DNA from 4 places in the Phyllobacterium sp. CCNWLW109 genome. Region 2 is predicted to be linked to each of the others. Evidence: riboswitches for the same ligand, from Rfam matches in the RefSeq annotation. Region 2 holds a riboswitch; each other region holds the start of a gene.
What was found. A riboswitch is a leader RNA that binds a small molecule or an ion and turns the genes downstream of it on or off. The one in region 2 is predicted to bind cobalamin.
Positions count from the first base shown of each region.

Region 1 (4,638 bases), on a different contig from region 2:
CAGGCGTGGAGCGCTTCCAACCCGTAAGGCCAATAGCTTTCGCCGCCGATAATCCTGACAACGATAAGTTTGGAATATTGGGCTGTCCGCTCGATATAGGCATCGACGGACATGGGATGCGCAAGCGCCATCATATTTGCCAAGCGTAACGACAAGCCATTACCAGCTTGCCGTTGGGCCATACCAAGGCTCGCAAGTTCTGTATCGGCAGCAGAAAGAAACAGCACATCTCCCGGTGTCTGGCCGAGATCAATTGCCTCGGTGCCTTCAGCAATCGTTCCTTTTTGAGCCAGCAGAAGATGCATTCAATTTCCGATCAGGCTGCAGCAGCATTAACAGCTGATGTAATGGCTGCTGAATCAATATCGTGCAGGCCAATAACAACGAGCCTTGTCTGGCGTTCTTCGCCCGGATTCCAGCTACGATCAAAATAATGCTCGATGCGTGATCCGACGGCTTGAATGACCAGGCGCATAGGCTTGCCGGGTACATCAACGAAACCTTTGAGCCGCAGGACATCATGATCGACGATCACATGCTTCAACTTCTCAACAAATGATTTGGGCTCTGCAACCGGCCCAAGCCCAACGACAAAGCTTTCAAATTCATCGTGATCGTGCTCTTCGCCTGCCTCATGTTCCATCTCGTGATGGGACTTGCGGTTCGCAATATCCTCTTCGGTGCCAATACCAAGTCCAAGTAGGAGTTGATTGCTAAGCTTGCCAAAGCTAGCCGAAACCATGTTAAGTGAACGCGATGAGCGGCTCTGCACGTCACTCTTGACCCCGGCAAGTTGAGCTTCGTCAATAAGATCGGTCTTATTCAGAACAATAAGATCGGCGGCGCGAATTTGATCCTCGAACAGCTCTTCCAGCGGGCTGTCGTGATCAAGTGACTCGTCCTGCTCGCGCTGAGCATCAACCTTATCGTGATCATCTGCAAAACGGCCTTCCGACACGGCGGCAGCATCAATAACGGTAACAACGCCATCAACGGTTACCTGTGTCTTGATTTCCGGCCAGTTAAAAGCGGCAACCAGCGGCTGTGGAAGAGCAAGACCGGACGTTTCAATGACAATGTGATCAAAGCGATCAGGTCGATCCAGAAGCTTGGTCATGGTGGGAATGAAATCATCAGCCACGGTGCAGCAAATGCAGCCATTGTTAAGTTCGATCATATCTTCGTCGCGGCACGCTTCGATACCGCAGCCTTTGAGCAAATTCCCGTCAACGCCAAGATCACCAAATTCGTTGATGATCAGCGCGATGCGCTTGCCATTGGCATTTTCGAGCAGATTTCGGATCATGGTAGTCTTGCCCGAACCGAGAAAGCCAGTGATGACCGTTGCCGGAATCTTGTGACCCTGCATTTTGTTATCCCTTCATTTTGAGCGGCAGCCCTGCTGCCACGAAATAGACTTTTGCCGCAGCGGCAGCCACGGCTTGATGCAATCGGCCTGCGTGATCACGAAACTCACGCGCCATGCGGTTTTCCGGTACTATTCCAAGACCAACCTCGTTGGAAACCAGAACAATGGCACCCGCGAGATGGCTCAGTGTGTTTGTCAGACGTGTTATTTCGGCATCGATATCACGTTCGGCCATCATTAAATTGGTCAGCCACAGTGTAAGGCAATCGACCAGGATTGCCTTTTCGACACCAGCAAGACTTTCCAGTTTTCCGGCCAGATCAATTGGTTCTTCAACTGTAATCCATCGGGATCCGCGCCGCGCTCTATGATGCCCAATTCGCTCGGACATTTCATCATCCCACGCTCTGCCGGTGGCAAGATAAATAGCATCCCGCCCGGATGATTCGATCAGACCTTCGGCAAAGGACGATTTGCCGGAACGCGCGCCTCCAAGAATAAAGGTAATTTCGCGTTCCAGCGGTTGCATTACTGCTCAAGCTCCGATGAAGCATAATTCTGAATTGCCCAGCCCAGTGCAGTACCAAGTACAACCCAGAAGAAGAGATTGGTTGCCAGTGCTGAGACGGCAAACTCTGAGGCAAGTGTCGGAGGCACCGCTGATGTCAGATCTTCTGCTTCCGGTGCGCCATAAATATGGGGAGCGACAATCAATATAACACCAAGAAGCTTAGCCCAAATCTGCTCACGCAGTACGATCAGATAGACGCCGCCCGCCGTCAGAATGACAGTTATCAGCCACCAGGTCTGCCGCATGGCTAGATCGGCTGCAGGCATAGCAGGCAATTCAGGGGCAAGGCTGAACGCCGGTGCAAAATTGAAGATGAAAAATCCTGCAAGCCCCCAATAGATTCCGTTCTGAAGGGTAATGCGACGACCGAGGAAAAGCGCCGCAGCACCAGTGATCAACGCAAAGCCTGCTCCAGCCACCAGATTGATCAACAACGTATTACCGAGACGTCCAAATGGCAGTTCGGGACCCGCGTCTTCCGCATGTTCGTGCGGAGTAACCGCCGCAGGTGCAGATTCGCTCGCAGAGGCAGGCGTATCATGGGAATGACCTCCGCCACCCGCACTTTCATACTCTTCCGCATGCAATATGAGCGGTACATTTTTTACATACATGGCCGGTGTTAGAATTATTCCGGCAAACAGACCGGCTATGATTGTAGCCAGCAAATATTTGACCAACATGGAGTCCACTCCCCAATTCCAAAAGCGAGACGCCGGGCACCTGCAAAGGCCCCGGACCAAACAAACCATCATTATTTCAATGCTTAAGGGTCGATAGCTGAATCAGCATTTCAGCTATCAAAGACTCAATGGCAAGGAAATCCATATGAATGGCGGGTGTCGTGTGCTGTGTCATGCAGCGTTTCAGAATGTGAAAGACCGACGCCATAAATAATAAACACGCCGAGAAGCAATGACGCAACAGCCGTCGTCAGACGCGATGCGAGTGGGAGAGAAATCGTATTAGAAGTACGAACAGTAGCCATAACAACCTCCGTGCAGGGCCAGAAGGGAAAATCCCCCTCGGTTTTGGGCACTATTACCCTGTGATTGGCAGGTCTCCTGGCTCGCGGGTCGCAAGATAAATGCCGCCTTCCCGGTTTCCCAGTGACTGCCGTCCGCTTTCGCGTTCAGCATGGCATATATCCTAACCGCTCTACAGTCGCGGGGTCGGCTGCGGTGGGATCGCCCTAATGGGTACGACCGTCGCATTCCCTTTTGATCCCTGGCCTTTGGCCAATGCGGGAACCAATCATCTGCTGAACGTTATTCACCAAGCGCTCTAAAAGTCAAACGAATCTGCGACACCTTGATCGCTGCCTACGCCGTCAGACACGTTTAAGCGCAAACAATGCCTCGATATCCAGAACTGACTCCAATTGCGCTGCAATGGAATCGAGCGCCGCATCTACACCAGCGTGATAATCGAGAGCGCCAGCAGATATTCCCATGGACTTTAAAAGTGCTGCCCGGAATGCGTCCGCGTTGAAAAGCCCGTGCATATAGGTACCGAATACTTTGCCGTCAGCGGATATTGCACCATCCGCTATGCCATCAATATTCACGGCTGGCCGGATGCAATCGGGGCCAGTCGTTCGACCAAGGTGAATCTCATAGCCCTTCAACGGTATGTCAAACTGCAATGAATGGGCTTGGACATTGCGCACGGTCTTCTCCGGCTCCATAACTGTATCAATATCGAGATAACCAAGACCTCTAATTTCCCTGATATTTCCTTCAATCCCTTGGGGGTCAGATACTGTTTTACCCAGCATCTGGAAGCCGCCACAAATGCCGATAATATGACCACCTCTGCGCCTGTGCTGATCAAGATCGTGGTCCCAGCCATTTTCACGGAACCGTTGAAGGTCACCAATGGTGGATTTGGAGCCCGGAATAATGACCAAACCTGCATCTGCAGGGATTCGCTCGCCACTTTTGATCATGACGACCTCGACTTGCGGTTCAGCTATCAGCGGATCGAAATCATCAAAATTGGCAATGCGATCAAGCACTGGAACGGCAATTTTCAACGCCCGCCCATCACCTTTGACCAGCCGTTCCAATACAACCGAGTCTTCCGCCGGAAGACGGGAGGCATCTTTCAACCAAGGGACAACCCCGAAGGACGGCCAGCCCGTAAATTGTGTGATAGATTTCAAACCGTCATCGAAAAGCGAAATGTCGCCACGAAACTTGTTGATCAGATAACCGGAAATCATATCCCGATCTTCAGGCGAAAGAATTGCGTGCGTGCCGACAATCGACGCTATCACCCCGCCTCGATCAATATCGCCAACCAGAACCACAGGCACATTGGCTTTGACGGCAAAGCCCATATTGGCAATGTCCCCTGATCGCAGATTGATTTCTGCGGGCGATCCAGCTCCTTCAACGATGACTATGTCCGCATCGGCACGAACGATATCCCACGACTCCATAACCGCATTCAGCAATCCCGCCTTGTATTGCTGATAATCCCTGCCCTTCGCCTGTCCCCAAACTTTGCCCTGGACAATGATTTGGCTGCCCGTTTCTGACTGAGGCTTCAGCAATACCGGATTCATGTGAACGGACGAGGGCACGCCACAAGCCAGCGCTTGCAACCATTGCGCCCGGCCAATCTCACCACCATCATCGCTAACAGCAGCATTGTTCGACATGTTTTGCGGCTTGAATGGAAAAACCCTCAAACC
Region 1 covers NZ_JBBCBK010000004.1:544,142-548,779, reverse strand. The annotation lists gene cobN (cobaltochelatase subunit CobN) at 1-305, opposite strand, end outside; gene cobW (cobalamin biosynthesis protein CobW) at 317-1,369, opposite strand; gene cobU (bifunctional adenosylcobinamide kinase/adenosylcobinamide-phosphate guanylyltransferase) at 1,374-1,898, opposite strand; gene V9K92_RS18095 (CbtA family protein) at 1,898-2,623, opposite strand; gene V9K92_RS18090 (CbtB domain-containing protein) at 2,749-2,928, opposite strand; cobalamin riboswitch at 2,978-3,210, opposite strand; gene V9K92_RS18085 (cobyric acid synthase) at 3,271-4,638, opposite strand, start outside.
Region 1: linked by a shared signal. The riboswitch ahead of V9K92_RS18090 (CbtB domain-containing protein) and the one ahead of V9K92_RS07885 (ABC transporter ATP-binding protein) in region 2 are both predicted to bind cobalamin.

Region 2 (4,638 bases):
TCCTGATAATCGAGGAGTACGAGAAACTGCGGATTGCGCGATGCAACAGTTTCCCAAGAGGTGGTGGCCCAGCTGGATTCCAGGTCATCCATGATGTTGACGCCGCCAGCTTCGCTGATCATCGCTGAAGGGATGGCGAACTTTCCAGCGGTGAATGGTTTGTCTTCCCCGGAATCATAAAGGAACACGCGGGTACCGCTGTTGGTGCCGACCTTCTTTTTGATCTGTGCCAATTGGGTCTTCCAGCCGGAAATCAGTTTTTCAGCTTCTGCTTCCTTGCCGAAAATTTTGCCCAGCTTTTCGATGTCGCCATAGAGAAGTTCCATGGAAGCGGCAGGGCGGTTTTTATCGAGATGGACGCAGCTCTCGGTCAGTTCGAGGGTTTTGATTCCATAGGGCGCAAGTGTATCGGGGGTAACTTCGCCGCCGATGCGCATGCCGTAATTCCATCCGGCAAAGAAGAAATCAGGCTGCACGGCGATAATATTCTCGAGTGTCGGATTTTTTGGTGCAAGTTCCGGAATGGAACCCTGCTGCTTGATGAAGGCATCATCGAGCTTGTACCAGCCGGTGATTCCGGTCACGCCAACCATTGAAGATTGCAGGCCAAGCGCGAAAGCCATTTCGCTCATGTTGATATCGTTGACGACGACACGTTTGGGAGCGGCGTCGAAGGTCAAAGGTTTGCCGCAACTATCGACGGTTACAGGGAAAGCAAAGGCAGGCGCAGACAGAAGAGTAAATGCGAGGGCAAAAAGGGATTTTTTCATCAAATGCTCCGTGAATGAGAATGGGCGTCATGGATCGGTTCGGGTGCTTCAAACACCATAAGGTCGCGCTGGCGGGATGGGTGCCTGAGGCGCAGCACATCAAGGTCAAATACATCGCTGACAATGCGCGGGGTCAGCGTTTCGTCGGGCGTGCCTGACGCTACAAGCTGAGCGCTGTGCATGACTGCTACATGGGTTGCAAAGGGCGCAACAAGCGGCAAATCATGCAGAACGGCAATGGTCGTGACACTAAGTCCGGCAACGAGCAGGAGCAGTTCGCTGCGCGCCTTTGGATCGAGGTGATTGGTCGGTTCATCAAGAAACAGGATGGCCGGTTGCTGGGCGAGGGCGCGCGCCAATTGCATGCGCTGCCGTTCGCCGCCTGACAATGAACCCAATGCACGACGGCGGAAATGGCTGATCCGCGCGCGCTCCATGGAATCTTCGACGATTTCCCGGTCGACCGTGCGTGTGAAGACGCCCAGATGGGGAATGCGGCCAAGAGATACATAATCCTCGACAAGAAGCTGTTGATCGGGGGTATCGGCCTGACCGACAAAGGCAAATTGCCGGGCCCGCTCAAGCGGCGACATTGTACCGATAATTTTGCCGTTGAAGCTTATTCCGCCGGACGTCGGTGGCAGCAGCCCGGCCAGCATGCGCAGCAAGGTGGATTTTCCAGCGCCATTCGGCCCGATAATAGCGAGCCTTGCGCCACATCTTATGCCGACCGACGCAGCATCAACCAAAGTATGGGTTCCGGTTTTATAGCTCACGGCTGTTGCATCAAGCTGTATATGGCTCACGGGCGCGCTCCCATGCCGTGGAAATATTCTGAGGACTTCGACATGGGTAGGAGATAGCGTAATGTTATAACAATCGTCAATGCCGATTGTTTGAGAGGGTAGATAATATGATGCTGGGTCGAAGTGACGATGCGCGAAACGTTCATACCTGCCAACTTTCAAGGGGAGGACAGAGAACGCAGACGATGAACCGGAAGCTATTCAAAGCATTCGGGTGCCGCTAATGCGGACAGAGGTCATCGCATCGCTCCCGGCACACCCCGTCCGGTTCGAATTTCAATTATGATGGCAGGTCTCCTGGCTCACGGGTCTTGGCAAAGCCTTACCTTCCCGATCTTGCGATCAGTGGCATCATCAGGCGTCGCTCACCGCTTACAGTTGCGGGGGCAGCCACGGTTTCGGTCCCTTTTGGGTACGCCTCACCGTGTTCCCTTTTCATCTCCAGCATTGTCTAGCCGGAGAAACCATCACGATGATTAGTAGTTGAACCGAAGTGAAAATGAAATGGGGTAAAAGAGATAGCACTTGGAAAAAATAGAAGAATGCCATGTTTCCCTCAGGAGTGAGAGGGAGGCTTTCGCCCACCTCCCGTTTTCTGGTTTAATGAATGGACATCCGGATAGTGAGTGTCCAGCTCGTCCGGGTCTTTTTCAATTCCAGGGTGATAATCAGCAGCCACCCTTTGTTGGCATTGAGTTTCTGCGTGGTTCGACGGGGCTCACCATGAGGAATGTGGTTTGATTGCACATTGGTCGATAACCTTGCAGGAAGTGACTTCCTGCAAATAATAACCTCCCTCATGGTGAGCCCCGTCGAACCACGCAGCAAGCCTAATGCAAATTATATTACCCCCTCTCTTGGATTTGGTTGTGTCGTCCATTTTGCCAGCCCGTTTAAGGTGCAGATTCAGTACGTGCTAAAATAAATGGCAGAATAAGTTTTTTAAGCGTGAACAAGCCGATGGAGTAGGCTAGGCTTCGCATGTAGCCTTTGGCGACATCGATGTTTTATTGAATTTTGGGGCGACATGGCAATTCACGCAGCAGTCTATCACCTGACTCACTATAAATATGATCGCCCCATCATGCTCGGGCCGCAGATCATCCGCCTTCAACCAGCTCCGCACTCGAGAACCAAAGTGCTGAGTCACTCGTTGAAGGTCAGTCCGTCCAACCATTTCGTCAATTTGCAGCAGGACCCTTACGGTAATTTTCTGGCCCGTTTTGTCTTTCCTGAGCCCGTCACGGAGCTCAAGATCGAAGTCGATCTCATTGCCGATATGACCGTCTATAATCCGTTTGATTTCTTCGTCGAACCTGCCGGAGAAATCTGGCCCTTCGCTTACCCTGAAGATATACGCGACGATCTTTCCATATATATGAAGCCGGAGCCGATTGGGCCGCTTCTGTCGGATTTTCTGGCAACGATTGATCGCTCAAGCACCAATACAGTCAATTTCGTCGTGGACCTTAATGCACGCATCCAGCGCGAGATTGGTTATGTTATCCGCATGGAAACCGGTGTCCAAGAGCCGGAAACCACGTTGAATGTCCGTACAGGTTCGTGCCGTGATACCAGCTGGCTTCTCGTGCAGACCTTGCGTCATCTCGGCCTGGCGGCGCGTTTTGTTTCCGGCTACCTTATCCAGTTAAAGCCCGATCTGGTGGCGCTGGATGGTCCTGCCGGGACAACGACGGATTTTACTGATCTACATGCCTGGTGCGAGGTCTACTTGCCGGGTGCCGGTTGGATTGGCCTTGATCCGACATCGGGGTTGCTGACTGGCGAAAGTCATGTCCCGCTGGCCGCAACACCTCATTATCGCAATGCTGCACCGATTTCAGGCATGGCTGAACCGGCCAATGTCGAATTCGGTTTTGACATGCGGGTAACGCGCGTCTCGGAACATCCACGCATTACCAAGCCATTTTCCGATGAATCGTGGGACGCGCTCGATGCGCTTGGCAACAAAGTCGATGCGCTGCTCAAGGAACGGGATGTTCGCCTGACCATGGGCGGCGAGCCGACATTCGTTTCAATTGACGATTTCGAATCCGGCGAATGGAACACCGATGCCGTTGGCCCAACCAAGAGGGAAAAAGCTGACAAGCTGATACGGCGCTTGCGTGATCGTTTCGCGCCGGGCGGATTTCTGCATTACGGGCAGGGAAAATGGTATCCGGGGGAGAGCCTGCCGCGCTGGACGTTCTCACTCTATTGGCGAAAAGACGGCCAGCCCATCTGGGTCAATCCTGATCTTATCGCCGCGGAAAACAGCAAGGCGGATGTCAAACCGGAAGATGCGGGCAAACTGCTGGTGGAGATGGCTGGCGAATTGGGCGTTGAAGACGATATGGTTGCCGCCGCCTATGAGGACCCCGCAGAATGGATCGTCAAAGAAGGCAATTTGCCGGAGAATGTTGATCCTTCAAACTCCATGCTGAAAGACCCGGAAGAGCGCAGCCGCATGGCGCGTGTTTTCGAACGGGGACTGACAGAGCCAACAGGATTTGTATTGCCGGTACAGCGCTGGAACAGCCAGGCTGCGCAAGGTCCGCGCTGGCGCAGTGAAAAATGGACTACGCGGCGCGGCAAGCTCTTTCTGGTTCCGGGCGACTCTCCTGTCGGTTACCGCCTGCCGCTGGGCGCTCTGCCACATGTGCCGCCTTCCGAGTTTCCCTTCATCGTGCCGGTTGACCCTTCCGTAGAGCGGGGTCCTTTGCCGGATTCGCCGGCATTAACCGGCATTGATGTGAGAGACGAGCCGCAAGCGGTTGCTTCGTTCACCGCCGCCGAAGGTAATGCCCAAGAGCGTGTGGAGCAGGAACTGGGAGAGATTGGCGGCGCGGTGCGTACAGCCATTTCGGTTGAACCGCGCGATGGCCGGTTGAGCGTGTTCATGCCGCCGGTTGAGGCGCTTGAGGACTATCTTGAACTTGTCGGGGCGGCGGAAGCTGCTGCCGCCAAACTCGGCTTGCCGGTTCATATCGAAGGTTACGGACCACCGCAGGACCCGCGCATCAGCGTGATACGCGTTGCTCCCGACCCTGGCGTGATTGAAG
Region 2 covers NZ_JBBCBK010000002.1:540,364-545,001, forward strand. The annotation lists gene V9K92_RS07880 (ABC transporter substrate-binding protein) at 1-770, opposite strand, end outside; gene V9K92_RS07885 (ABC transporter ATP-binding protein) at 770-1,576, opposite strand; cobalamin riboswitch at 1,847-2,060, opposite strand; gene V9K92_RS07890 (transglutaminase family protein) at 2,604-4,638, shown strand, end outside.

Region 3 (4,638 bases), on a different contig from region 2:
TGCAAATCCTCGTTCCGCATCGGTATCCTGCCCGAGCAGATTCGCCGCCGGCAACGGACTGTTCAGGCTTTCGTCAGTCAGCCCGAGAAGTGCACGCGCCGAACGCGATGCGCCAACCACAAGATCGTCTTCGTCCACTGCAATTAATGCGTTCAAAGCCCGGTCATGGCCGCGTTCGCTACCCTGTGCCATGACGATGCGCGCTTTGGGAAAGGCCAATCGGAAATTTTCTGCTTCCACCCGCCGGGCGGCATCCACCACAGCCATGGCAATGAGTTTGACAAAGCCCTCGGTCAGATCGGAACGTGCCGACGATACGTCAATCGCCGCCATCAGCCGCCCGCGATGATCGAAAATCGGTGCTACAGTACAAGAAAGCGCTGTGTTGCGACTGCGGAAATGCTGGTCGCGGTGGATCGTCAGGGCACGTTGTTCAGCCAGCGCTGTGCCAATGCCATTGGTGCCCTCGCACTCTTCGCTCCAGACTGCTCCCGTCCAAAGTCCCGCCTTGCAAAAGGTGGCATCATCGCCCTCATAGCCCCGGCGGTCGACAGGAACACCATTCTTATCTGCCAACAGGACGCAACATCCCGCACCACCCACCGCCGAATAAAGCCGGTCGAGTGCGATTTCTGCGGTTTCTATGAGAGATCCCAGCTCTTCACGCGCTTCACGCAATTCCTGATCGGTTAGCATGTTTGGCGGCGTGCCCTCATCAGGCTTCAAGCCGTAGAGACGCATTGAACGCCCCCACGATGCAACAACCGCTGACTGCGCAGCAGCGTCACCTGTCACGGCAGATTGGATATGCTCGGCATGTAAGCCGTCATCCTGCGTTCCCATGGTCCTCCTCCGAAGTCCATGCACAGGGTGACGCCTGTTCTCGCCTACGTCAAGTCACCTATTGATGGCGGCAACCGGGGCTGCTCTACCGACGCGATTTAAGGGCGTAGGTCCAAAACGCCCCCGGTTATAATCGCAGCTATTCTCCATTCTCGTCATATGACCTTTTCAGCAAATATGTATCCATGATCCAGCCCATTTGTGCGCGCGCAACATTTCGCAACCGCTCAATATCGTCAACGACATCGCGCAGTTTGCCGGACATGAGAATCTCGTCTTCCGTTCCTATGTAAGCACCCCAATAAATATCGACGTCTTCATCAATTGCCTTGAACGCGCCCTCGCCATCGAGCATCACAATCACGCTTTCCGAATTGTTCGGAAAACCTTCGGCAAGCTTGCGCCCTGTGGTTATCGTAATGGAGTCGCCGATTCGATTGAGCACAACCTTATGCTTTGCCGTGAGCGCCTGAATGCTGGTAATGCCGGGAATGACATCATAGTCCAGTTCGAAATTGCCCTTGGCGTTCAGCCGGTCGAGAATACGGATCGTGCTGTCATAAAGCGACGGATCACCCCAGACGAGGAATGCGCCGCATTCATCATCGCCCAGTTCCTCCATCAGCAGATGCTCATAGGTTGCCTCCACCTTATCATGCCAGTCATTGACACTCGCACGATAGGTCGAGGAAGGCTTCTGGCGCAGCGGTGTTTCAAAATCCACCATGCGGTAGTGGGGGGCGGTGATGAAACGCTCGCAAATTTCCCGACGGATGCGGGACAGCTGCTCTTTCTCAGCTCCCTTATCGGGAATGAAAAACACATCGACCTGATTGAGCGCATTGACTGCCTGTATGGTCACGTAGTCTGGGTTGCCCGCGCCAATTCCGATGATGAGCACTTTGCGTTTCACTGGGGCACACGCGAGGCCGACGATAGTTCCGGCCTTTGACTCTCTTCGATCAAAGCACAGAACAGTTCGTGGAGGCGTTTTGCCCCCGCATGTTTTCCGGCAAAGGCCTCAAGCTTTATAAACTCCTGACTTGCAGCTGCAACGATATTGGTGCCGCGAGGCCGGGAAAGCAGCCAGGCAAAAAACACGTCTTCCGGCACAGTTGCCGCGTTGACCGATTGTGGGTTGTTATATTGATTAGTATTGGCGCCGAGTATCATGCTTAACCCCGATTGTTGGGAACAAGGGTCAAGCGCGAAGATTGCAGATAGTCAGCCTGCGGCAAACCATTGCAAGCGACACACCGGGACACCCCGCCCGTGGACGTTCATCATGTTTCGGCAGGTCTCCTGGCTCACAGGTCAGTATTGCTGTCTTGCCTTCCCGGGAAATCCCAGTGACCTTTTGCCTGAACGAATTCAAGCGACAGCAACTCGCTGTTTACAGTTGCGGGGGCAGCGCCGGCATTGGTGAATATCACTTCACCGGCTTCCCTCTTAGCTCCCGGCTTTGCAGCACGGGAGAACCGGAACACTCTTATATGAACCCAGCCCACCTATTGAGGTCAACAGGCAGGCGTAAATTTATCGGGGGGAAACCGGTAAACGGCTGAATGCGGCGCATCACCAATAGAAAATGGCGCAGGCTGGTGCCCGCGCCATTCCAAACTATTCAAACAAGATCAAGCGGCGAGAACTTCTTCCGCATCTTCCGGCACTTCAGAAATTGTCCGCAGGATTTGCGACGCGATCTGGTAGGGGTCGCCCTGCGAATTCGGACGGCGATCTTCAAGATAACCGCGATAGCCATTGTTTACAAAGCTGTGCGGAACGCGGATTGATGCACCGCGATCAGCAATGCCGTAGCTGAACTGGTGGATCGACTGGGTTTCATGCTTGCCGGTAAGGCGCATATGATTGTCCGGTCCATATACGGCGATATGGGCAGCGCAATTCTGCTCAAATGCCGCCATGACCTTTTCGAAGTAATCCTTGCCGCCGACTTCACGCATATAGGTGGTGGAGAAGTTGGCATGCATGCCCGAACCATTCCAATCAGTATCGCCGAGCGGCTTGCAATGATATTCGATATCGATGCCGTATTTTTCAGTCAGGCGCTGCAGGAGATAGCGTGCAATCCAGACCTCATCGGCAGCCTTCTTGGAACCTTTTCCGAAAATCTGGAATTCCCACTGGCCTTTTGCCACTTCAGCATTGATGCCTTCATGGTTGATGCCGGCATTCAGGCAGATATCGAGATGTTCTTCGACGATCTTGCGTGCGATATCCCCAACATTGCTGTAGCCAACGCCTGTATAATATGGGCCCTGCGGCGCAGGAAAACCTGTCTCAGGGAAGCCGAGCGGGCGGCCGTTCTTGTAGAAGAAATATTCCTGTTCGAAGCCGAACCATGCGCCGTCATCATCAAGAACAGTTGCGCGGGTGTTGGAAGGATGCGGTGTCTTGCCATCGGGCATCATGACTTCGCACATGACGAGAACGCCATTCTTGCGTTCACTGTCCGGATAAAGAGAAACAGGCTTCAATACGCAATCCGAGCTTTTGCCCTCTGCCTGCATTGTCGAGCTTCCATCGAAGCCCCAAAGCGGCAATTGTTCCAGCGTCGGAAATACGTCAAATTCCTTGATCAGCGTCTTACCGCGAAGATTTGGCGAAGGGACATAACCGTCGAGCCAGATATATTCGAGTTTATATTTTGCCATTCCGTTTCTCTCATATTTTATTGTGCAGACCGGTTGCGAGGCCTGCATCGTGGAGCGCAGTTCGCAGATAGAATTGACAATGCAAACAGCGTGCCAATTCGCTCAGCCGGATCGCAAAAATTTGAAAAACATATTAGCCGGATATTTTTAGCGGTGCTTTTTGCAGTTTGAAGCTGCCATTGCTATGCTGACGGCTCAGAAAACCGCTTTTACCAATCGCCACGTTGATGCATTTTTAGGCAGGTGCGGAATTTCTAGGCATGATAAGGCGCAAATTCTGTCGCGAGCTTGGAACCAATAACTCACTTCCGGATTAACGATCTGGAATGAACGAAATGGAGAGTATTATGGAAAGTGCCGGAATCGGGTGGATCGCAGCAATCATCATTGGTGGCGTTGCGGGCTGGCTTGCAGAGATGTTCATGAAGAGCAACATGGGCGTCATCATGAACATCATACTCGGGATCGTGGGCGCGATAATCGCCAACGCGATCCTTTCCATGGTCGGCGTCGTCCTTACAGGCTGGCTGGGCTATTTGATTGCAGGCTTTATCGGCGCCTGTATTCTTATCGCTGTTGCCCGCATGTTCAAACGAACAGCCTGATTTGATTAATGAGAAACGGCAGCGAGTATAGCCTCGCTGCGAATTTCCTCGGTCAATTGAAGCCGTATCCGGGCAAACTCGGGTGCGGCTTTAACCGTGTAATGGCGCGGATGTCCCAGCGGTACCGGCGTGATCGACTTGATACGGCCCGGCCGCGCTGACATCGTAACCACGCGTGACGCCAGAAAAATCGCTTCTTCAATATCGTGCGTGACAAAGATAACTGTCTTTTGTTCCCGCTCCCAAATACTGAGCAGCAGTTCCTGCATCAAGCCTCGCGTCTGGTTATCCAGCGCTCCGAAAGGCTCATCCAGAAGTAGTATTTTCGGATCATTCGCCAAGGCGCGGGCAATTGCCGTGCGCTGCTGCATGCCACCGGACAATTGCTTTGGCCAATGGTTTTCAAATCCTTTTAGTCCCACCTTGTCGATGTAAGAGGCGACAATTTCAGCTTTTTCCTTTGCGCCGACGCCGCGTTCTGTCAGGCCGAAACCGATATTCTGTTCGATCGTCAG
Region 3 covers NZ_JBBCBK010000003.1:779,554-784,191, reverse strand. The annotation lists gene V9K92_RS14370 (GAF domain-containing protein) at 1-843, opposite strand, end outside; gene cobF (precorrin-6A synthase (deacetylating)) at 983-1,756, opposite strand; gene V9K92_RS14360 (hypothetical protein) at 1,753-2,016, opposite strand; cobalamin riboswitch at 2,119-2,341, opposite strand; gene V9K92_RS14355 (glutamine synthetase beta-grasp domain-containing protein) at 2,478-3,518, opposite strand; gene V9K92_RS14350 (GlsB/YeaQ/YmgE family stress response membrane protein) at 3,866-4,123, shown strand; gene V9K92_RS14345 (ABC transporter ATP-binding protein) at 4,129-4,638, opposite strand, start outside.
Region 3: linked by a shared signal. The riboswitch ahead of V9K92_RS14360 (hypothetical protein) and the one ahead of V9K92_RS07885 (ABC transporter ATP-binding protein) in region 2 are both predicted to bind cobalamin.

Region 4 (4,638 bases), on a different contig from region 2:
CTGAAGTGCATGACTGGCATTATAATATGCCCAATGGAGATATGAGATGACAGGCAAGCTTGAAGGCAAACGCGTTCTTATCACGGCAGCTGGACAAGGCATTGGTCGGGCTTCGGTGCTGGCTTTCGCACGCGAAGGTGCAATCGTGCATGCAACCGATATCAATCAGCAACTGCTCGATGCTTTGCCGAAGGAAGCCAATATCAAGCCGCGCAAGCTCGACGTGCTCAAGGCAGAAGAAGTGACGCAGGTCATTGGCGAAATCGGCGCTATCGATGTGCTGTTTAATTGCGCTGGTTTTGTCCATGGCGGTTCAATTCTCGATATGCCGGACGCCGATCTGGATTTTGCACTTGATCTCAATGTCCGCGCCATGATTCGCACGATCAGGGCGGTACTACCGGGTATGATCGAACGTAAGGACGGTGCTATCGTCAATATGTCTTCAGTCGCCAGCAGCGTGAAAGGTGTCCCGAACCGTTTTGCCTATGGCGTGACCAAGGCTGCCGTATTGGGAATAACCAAATCGGTAGCCGCGGATTATATTACGCAGGGTATTCGCTGCAATGCGATCTGCCCCGGCACGGTGGAAAGTCCTTCGCTTGAGCAACGCATGCGCGCTGGTGGCGACTATGATGCCACGCGGGCGGCATTTATCGCGCGCCAGCCCATGGGGCGTCTGGGCCTCCCGGAAGAAATCGCTGACCTTGCCGTCTATCTTGCTGGTGCTACCTACACCACGGGACAGGCCTACAATATTGATGGCGGCTGGACAGTTTAGGAAAGACCATGACCATCATCACTGATCTTCGCGTTTTCGATATCCGTTTCCCGACCTCGCAAAGTCTGGACGGATCGGATGCCATGAATCCTGACCCGGACTATTCGGCTGCCTATGTGGTGCTGGATACGGATGCAGGGCTTTCCGGCCACGGCCTTACCTTTACCATCGGGCGCGGCAATGAGATCTGCTGCCTTGCCATTGAGGCCATGAAACACCTTGTTATCGGCCTTGAACTTGATTGGATAAAGGAAAACCCGGGCAGATTCTGGCATTTTATCACCGGTGACAGCCAGTTACGCTGGATCGGCCCTGATAAGGGTGCAATGCATCTGGCCACGGGCGCGGTAGTGAACGCCGTTTGGGATTTGCTGGCCAAGGAAGCGAAGAAGCCTGTCTGGCAACTGGTCGGTGAAATGACGCCGGAAGAGATCGTCAAAATCGTGGACTTCCGCTATCTTACGGACGTGCTGACGCCTGAAGAGGCGCTGGAAATTCTGCGTAGAGCAGAGGTCGGTAAGAAAGAACGTATTGAAACGCTAAAAGCAGATGGGTATCCCTGCTATACGACATCGGCAGGCTGGCTGGGCTATTCCGATGAAAAGCTCCGTCGCCTTTGTCAGGAGGCCGTGGATGCGGGCTTCAACCACATTAAGATGAAAGTCGGCCGCGATCTCGAAGATGATATCCGACGTCTTACCATCGCGCGCGAAGTGATCGGCCCTGACCGCATTCTCATGATCGATGCCAATCAGGTCTGGGAAGTGAATGAAGCCATTGATTGGGTGAACAAGCTTGCCTTCGTCAAGCCGTTCTTCATTGAAGAGCCAACGAGCCCCGACGACGTTGCGGGCCATCGCAAAATTCGGCAGGCTATCCATCCGGTGAAAGTCGCGACTGGTGAGATGTGTCAGAACCGCATCATGTTCAAACAGTTCATCGCCGAAGGCGCTATCGATGTCGTGCAGATCGATAGTTGCCGCATGGGTGGACTGAACGAAGTGCTGGCGGTGCTGCTTATCGCCGCAAAGTATGAGCTACCAGTCTGGCCGCATGCGGGCGGTGTTGGTCTGTGTGAATATGTCCAGCATCTGTCAATGATTGATTATATCGCCGTTTCAGGGACGAAAGAGGGCAGGGTTATCGAGTATGTCGATCATCTGCACGAGCATTTTGTTGATCCCTGCAACATTCAGGATGCGGCCTATATGCCACCCTCGCTGCCGGGCTTTTCAATTGAGATGAAACCGGAATCGATCAAGCAGTATTTGCATCACGGTCTTTAAAGCCTTTCCGCCCGGTAAATGAACCATCGCCGTCTCTGGTGATATTCATTGCTGACATGGAAAGGGTATTGTGCCGCCATTCTGACGTGCCGGAGTGGCGGCATTTTCTGTTTTTTCGGTCGTGTCGTCTTGTGTAAATGCGATGTCGTTTCCGCACCTATTCTTTTTATCATCCGGATGCTTTTATCAGGCTACTTGAGGTGCCGCTTTCTAGGGAAGGTGGAGAATTGGGAAGCCGGTTTGATTCCGGCGCTGCCCCCGCAACGGTAGTGGAGTGAAACGCGGCAAAATAGCCACTGGAGCATGGTTCCGGGAAGGCGCCGTGAGGCTCGCAAGAGCAACTCCAGAGCCCGGAAACCAGCCGCAAGCGATAACACCGACTGATCGCGGTGGGCGATCAAGGAGCATTGTTTTGTATGGGCAGCCATACGGACGGTCTTCTCCGTCACCACCAGTCAGTTCTTTCGCAAATGAGATGGCGAGGACACGACATGGACGCACATAGTGAACTACTCCGGAACCTGAAACACCGGAAACCTGGCTATGGCCTTGAGCAGGCTTTCTACAATGATCCGGAGTATTTCCGGTTGGATATGGAAAATATCTTCTACCGCGACTGGCTGTTTATCGGTCATGATTGCGAAGTGGCGCGACCGGGCAATTATTTTACCGTGCAGATTGGCGATTATCCGGTCGTTATCGTCCGGGACCGCGAGAAGAAAATACGCGCGTTTCATAATTCATGCCGCCATCGCGGGTCGCGCGTTTGTGCTTCTGAACGGGGCACCTCGGCGAAGCTTGTTTGCCCCTATCATCAGTGGACTTATGAACTGGATGGCCGTCTATTGTTCGCGCGCCAGATGGGCGACGACTTCGATGCCAGCCAGCACAGCCTGAAGACGGTGCATTGCGAAAGCGTTGGCGGCTATATCTTCATCTGCCTTGCGCCGATTGCGCCGGATTTTGCCGCTACGCGTGCCATGATCGATCCTTATCTTGCACCGCATCGCCTCAGCGAAACCAAAGTCGCCTTTCAAAGCTCGATCGTGGAGAAGGGTAATTGGAAGCTGGTGTGGGAAAACAACCGCGAATGCTATCATTGCGCCGCCAATCATCCGGAACTCTGTAAGACGTTTCCTGAAGCACCAAGCGTGACTGGCATACAAGGCTCAAAGGATGATCCGGAAATCGTGGCGCATTGGGACAAATGCGAAGCCGCAGGTCTGCCGAGCGTGTTCCGTATCGATGAAAATGGCCAGTACCGCGCGACACGCGTGCCGCTGCTTCACGAAGCCGAGAGCTATACCATGTCGGGCAAACGTGCTGTGGCACGTCAGCTTAGCGATGATGTGAATGCACGGCAGATCGGTTCGCTATTGCTCTATCATTATCCGACGACGTGGAATCACATTCTGGGGGATCATGCCCTTTCTTTCCGCGTTCTCCCGCTTAGCCCGACCGAAACCCAGGTCACGACCAAGTGGCTGGTGCACAAGGACGCGGTGGAAGGCGTCGATTACACCATTGAGGAACTCACGCATGTCTGGCTCGAAACCAATGATCAGGACCGCCAGATCGTTGAAGAAAATGCTTTTGGCATTCGCTCTCCTGCCTATGAGCCGGGCCCTTATTCGGTAGAGCATGAAGGCGGTGTTCTGCAATTCCTTGAATGGTATTCCAACACGATGGAAACGCGCCTTTCCGGCGACAAGCGACTGAGCAAGGTAGCGTAGTGAATATGGGCATTCCTCAAAAGTACCCGCATCTCGATCAGATGCAGCCATGGAACGACCGGCTGCATCTGCTGGAGTGCCTGTCTGTCATTGAGGAAGCGCCCAATGTGAAGACATTCACATTTCGTTCCGACAATCAAAACTGGTTCCGGTATGAGCCCGGCCAGTTCATGACGTTTGAATTGGGTACGCAACCGGATGCGGTCCTGCGTACCTACACACTCTCTTCCAGCCCCTCGCGGCCATTTACGATTGCAATCACGGTCAAAGCGCAGGATGGCAGCATCGGCACCCGCTGGATGCTGGACCACCTCACGCCGGGCGCGCGGCTGAAAGCATTTGGGCCGCTGGGTGACTTTTCAATCTCAAAACATCCCGGCGAAAAATATCTGTTTATTTCTGCCGGATCAGGCATCACGCCTATGATGTCAATGACGCGCTGGATGCAGGATTGTGCACCACAAAGCGATATTAGTTTTGTCAGTTGCGCACGCCGCCCGAGCGATATAATTTTTCGGAAGGAACTCGAATATCTGACCAGTTGCATGCCAAATCTCAAATTGTCCTTTCTGATCAAGGAACATGAAATGGGGCAGCTCTGGACGGGTATCAGAGGCAGGCTCGAAGCGCCGAAGCTTTCGCTATTGTCGCCCGACTTCAAGGAACGGACGATTTTCTGCTGCGGTCCTGACGGATTCATGCGCGATGTTCGGGCCATGCTGGAAGAGTCCGGCTTCGATATGGCCAATTACCATCAGGAAAGCTTCGGTTCCGCCGCCGAACCTGTGCTTCCGGTAATGGACGATATTTCTACGGAGGTGTCTGAAACTGCCGCGAT
Region 4 covers NZ_JBBCBK010000004.1:112,427-117,064, forward strand. The annotation lists gene V9K92_RS15985 (SDR family oxidoreductase) at 47-781, shown strand; gene V9K92_RS15990 (L-fuconate dehydratase) at 790-2,067, shown strand; cobalamin riboswitch at 2,249-2,447, shown strand; gene V9K92_RS15995 (aromatic ring-hydroxylating oxygenase subunit alpha) at 2,559-3,800, shown strand; gene V9K92_RS16000 (hybrid-cluster NAD(P)-dependent oxidoreductase) at 3,806-4,638, shown strand, end outside.
Region 4: linked by a shared signal. The riboswitch ahead of V9K92_RS15995 (aromatic ring-hydroxylating oxygenase subunit alpha) and the one ahead of V9K92_RS07885 (ABC transporter ATP-binding protein) in region 2 are both predicted to bind cobalamin.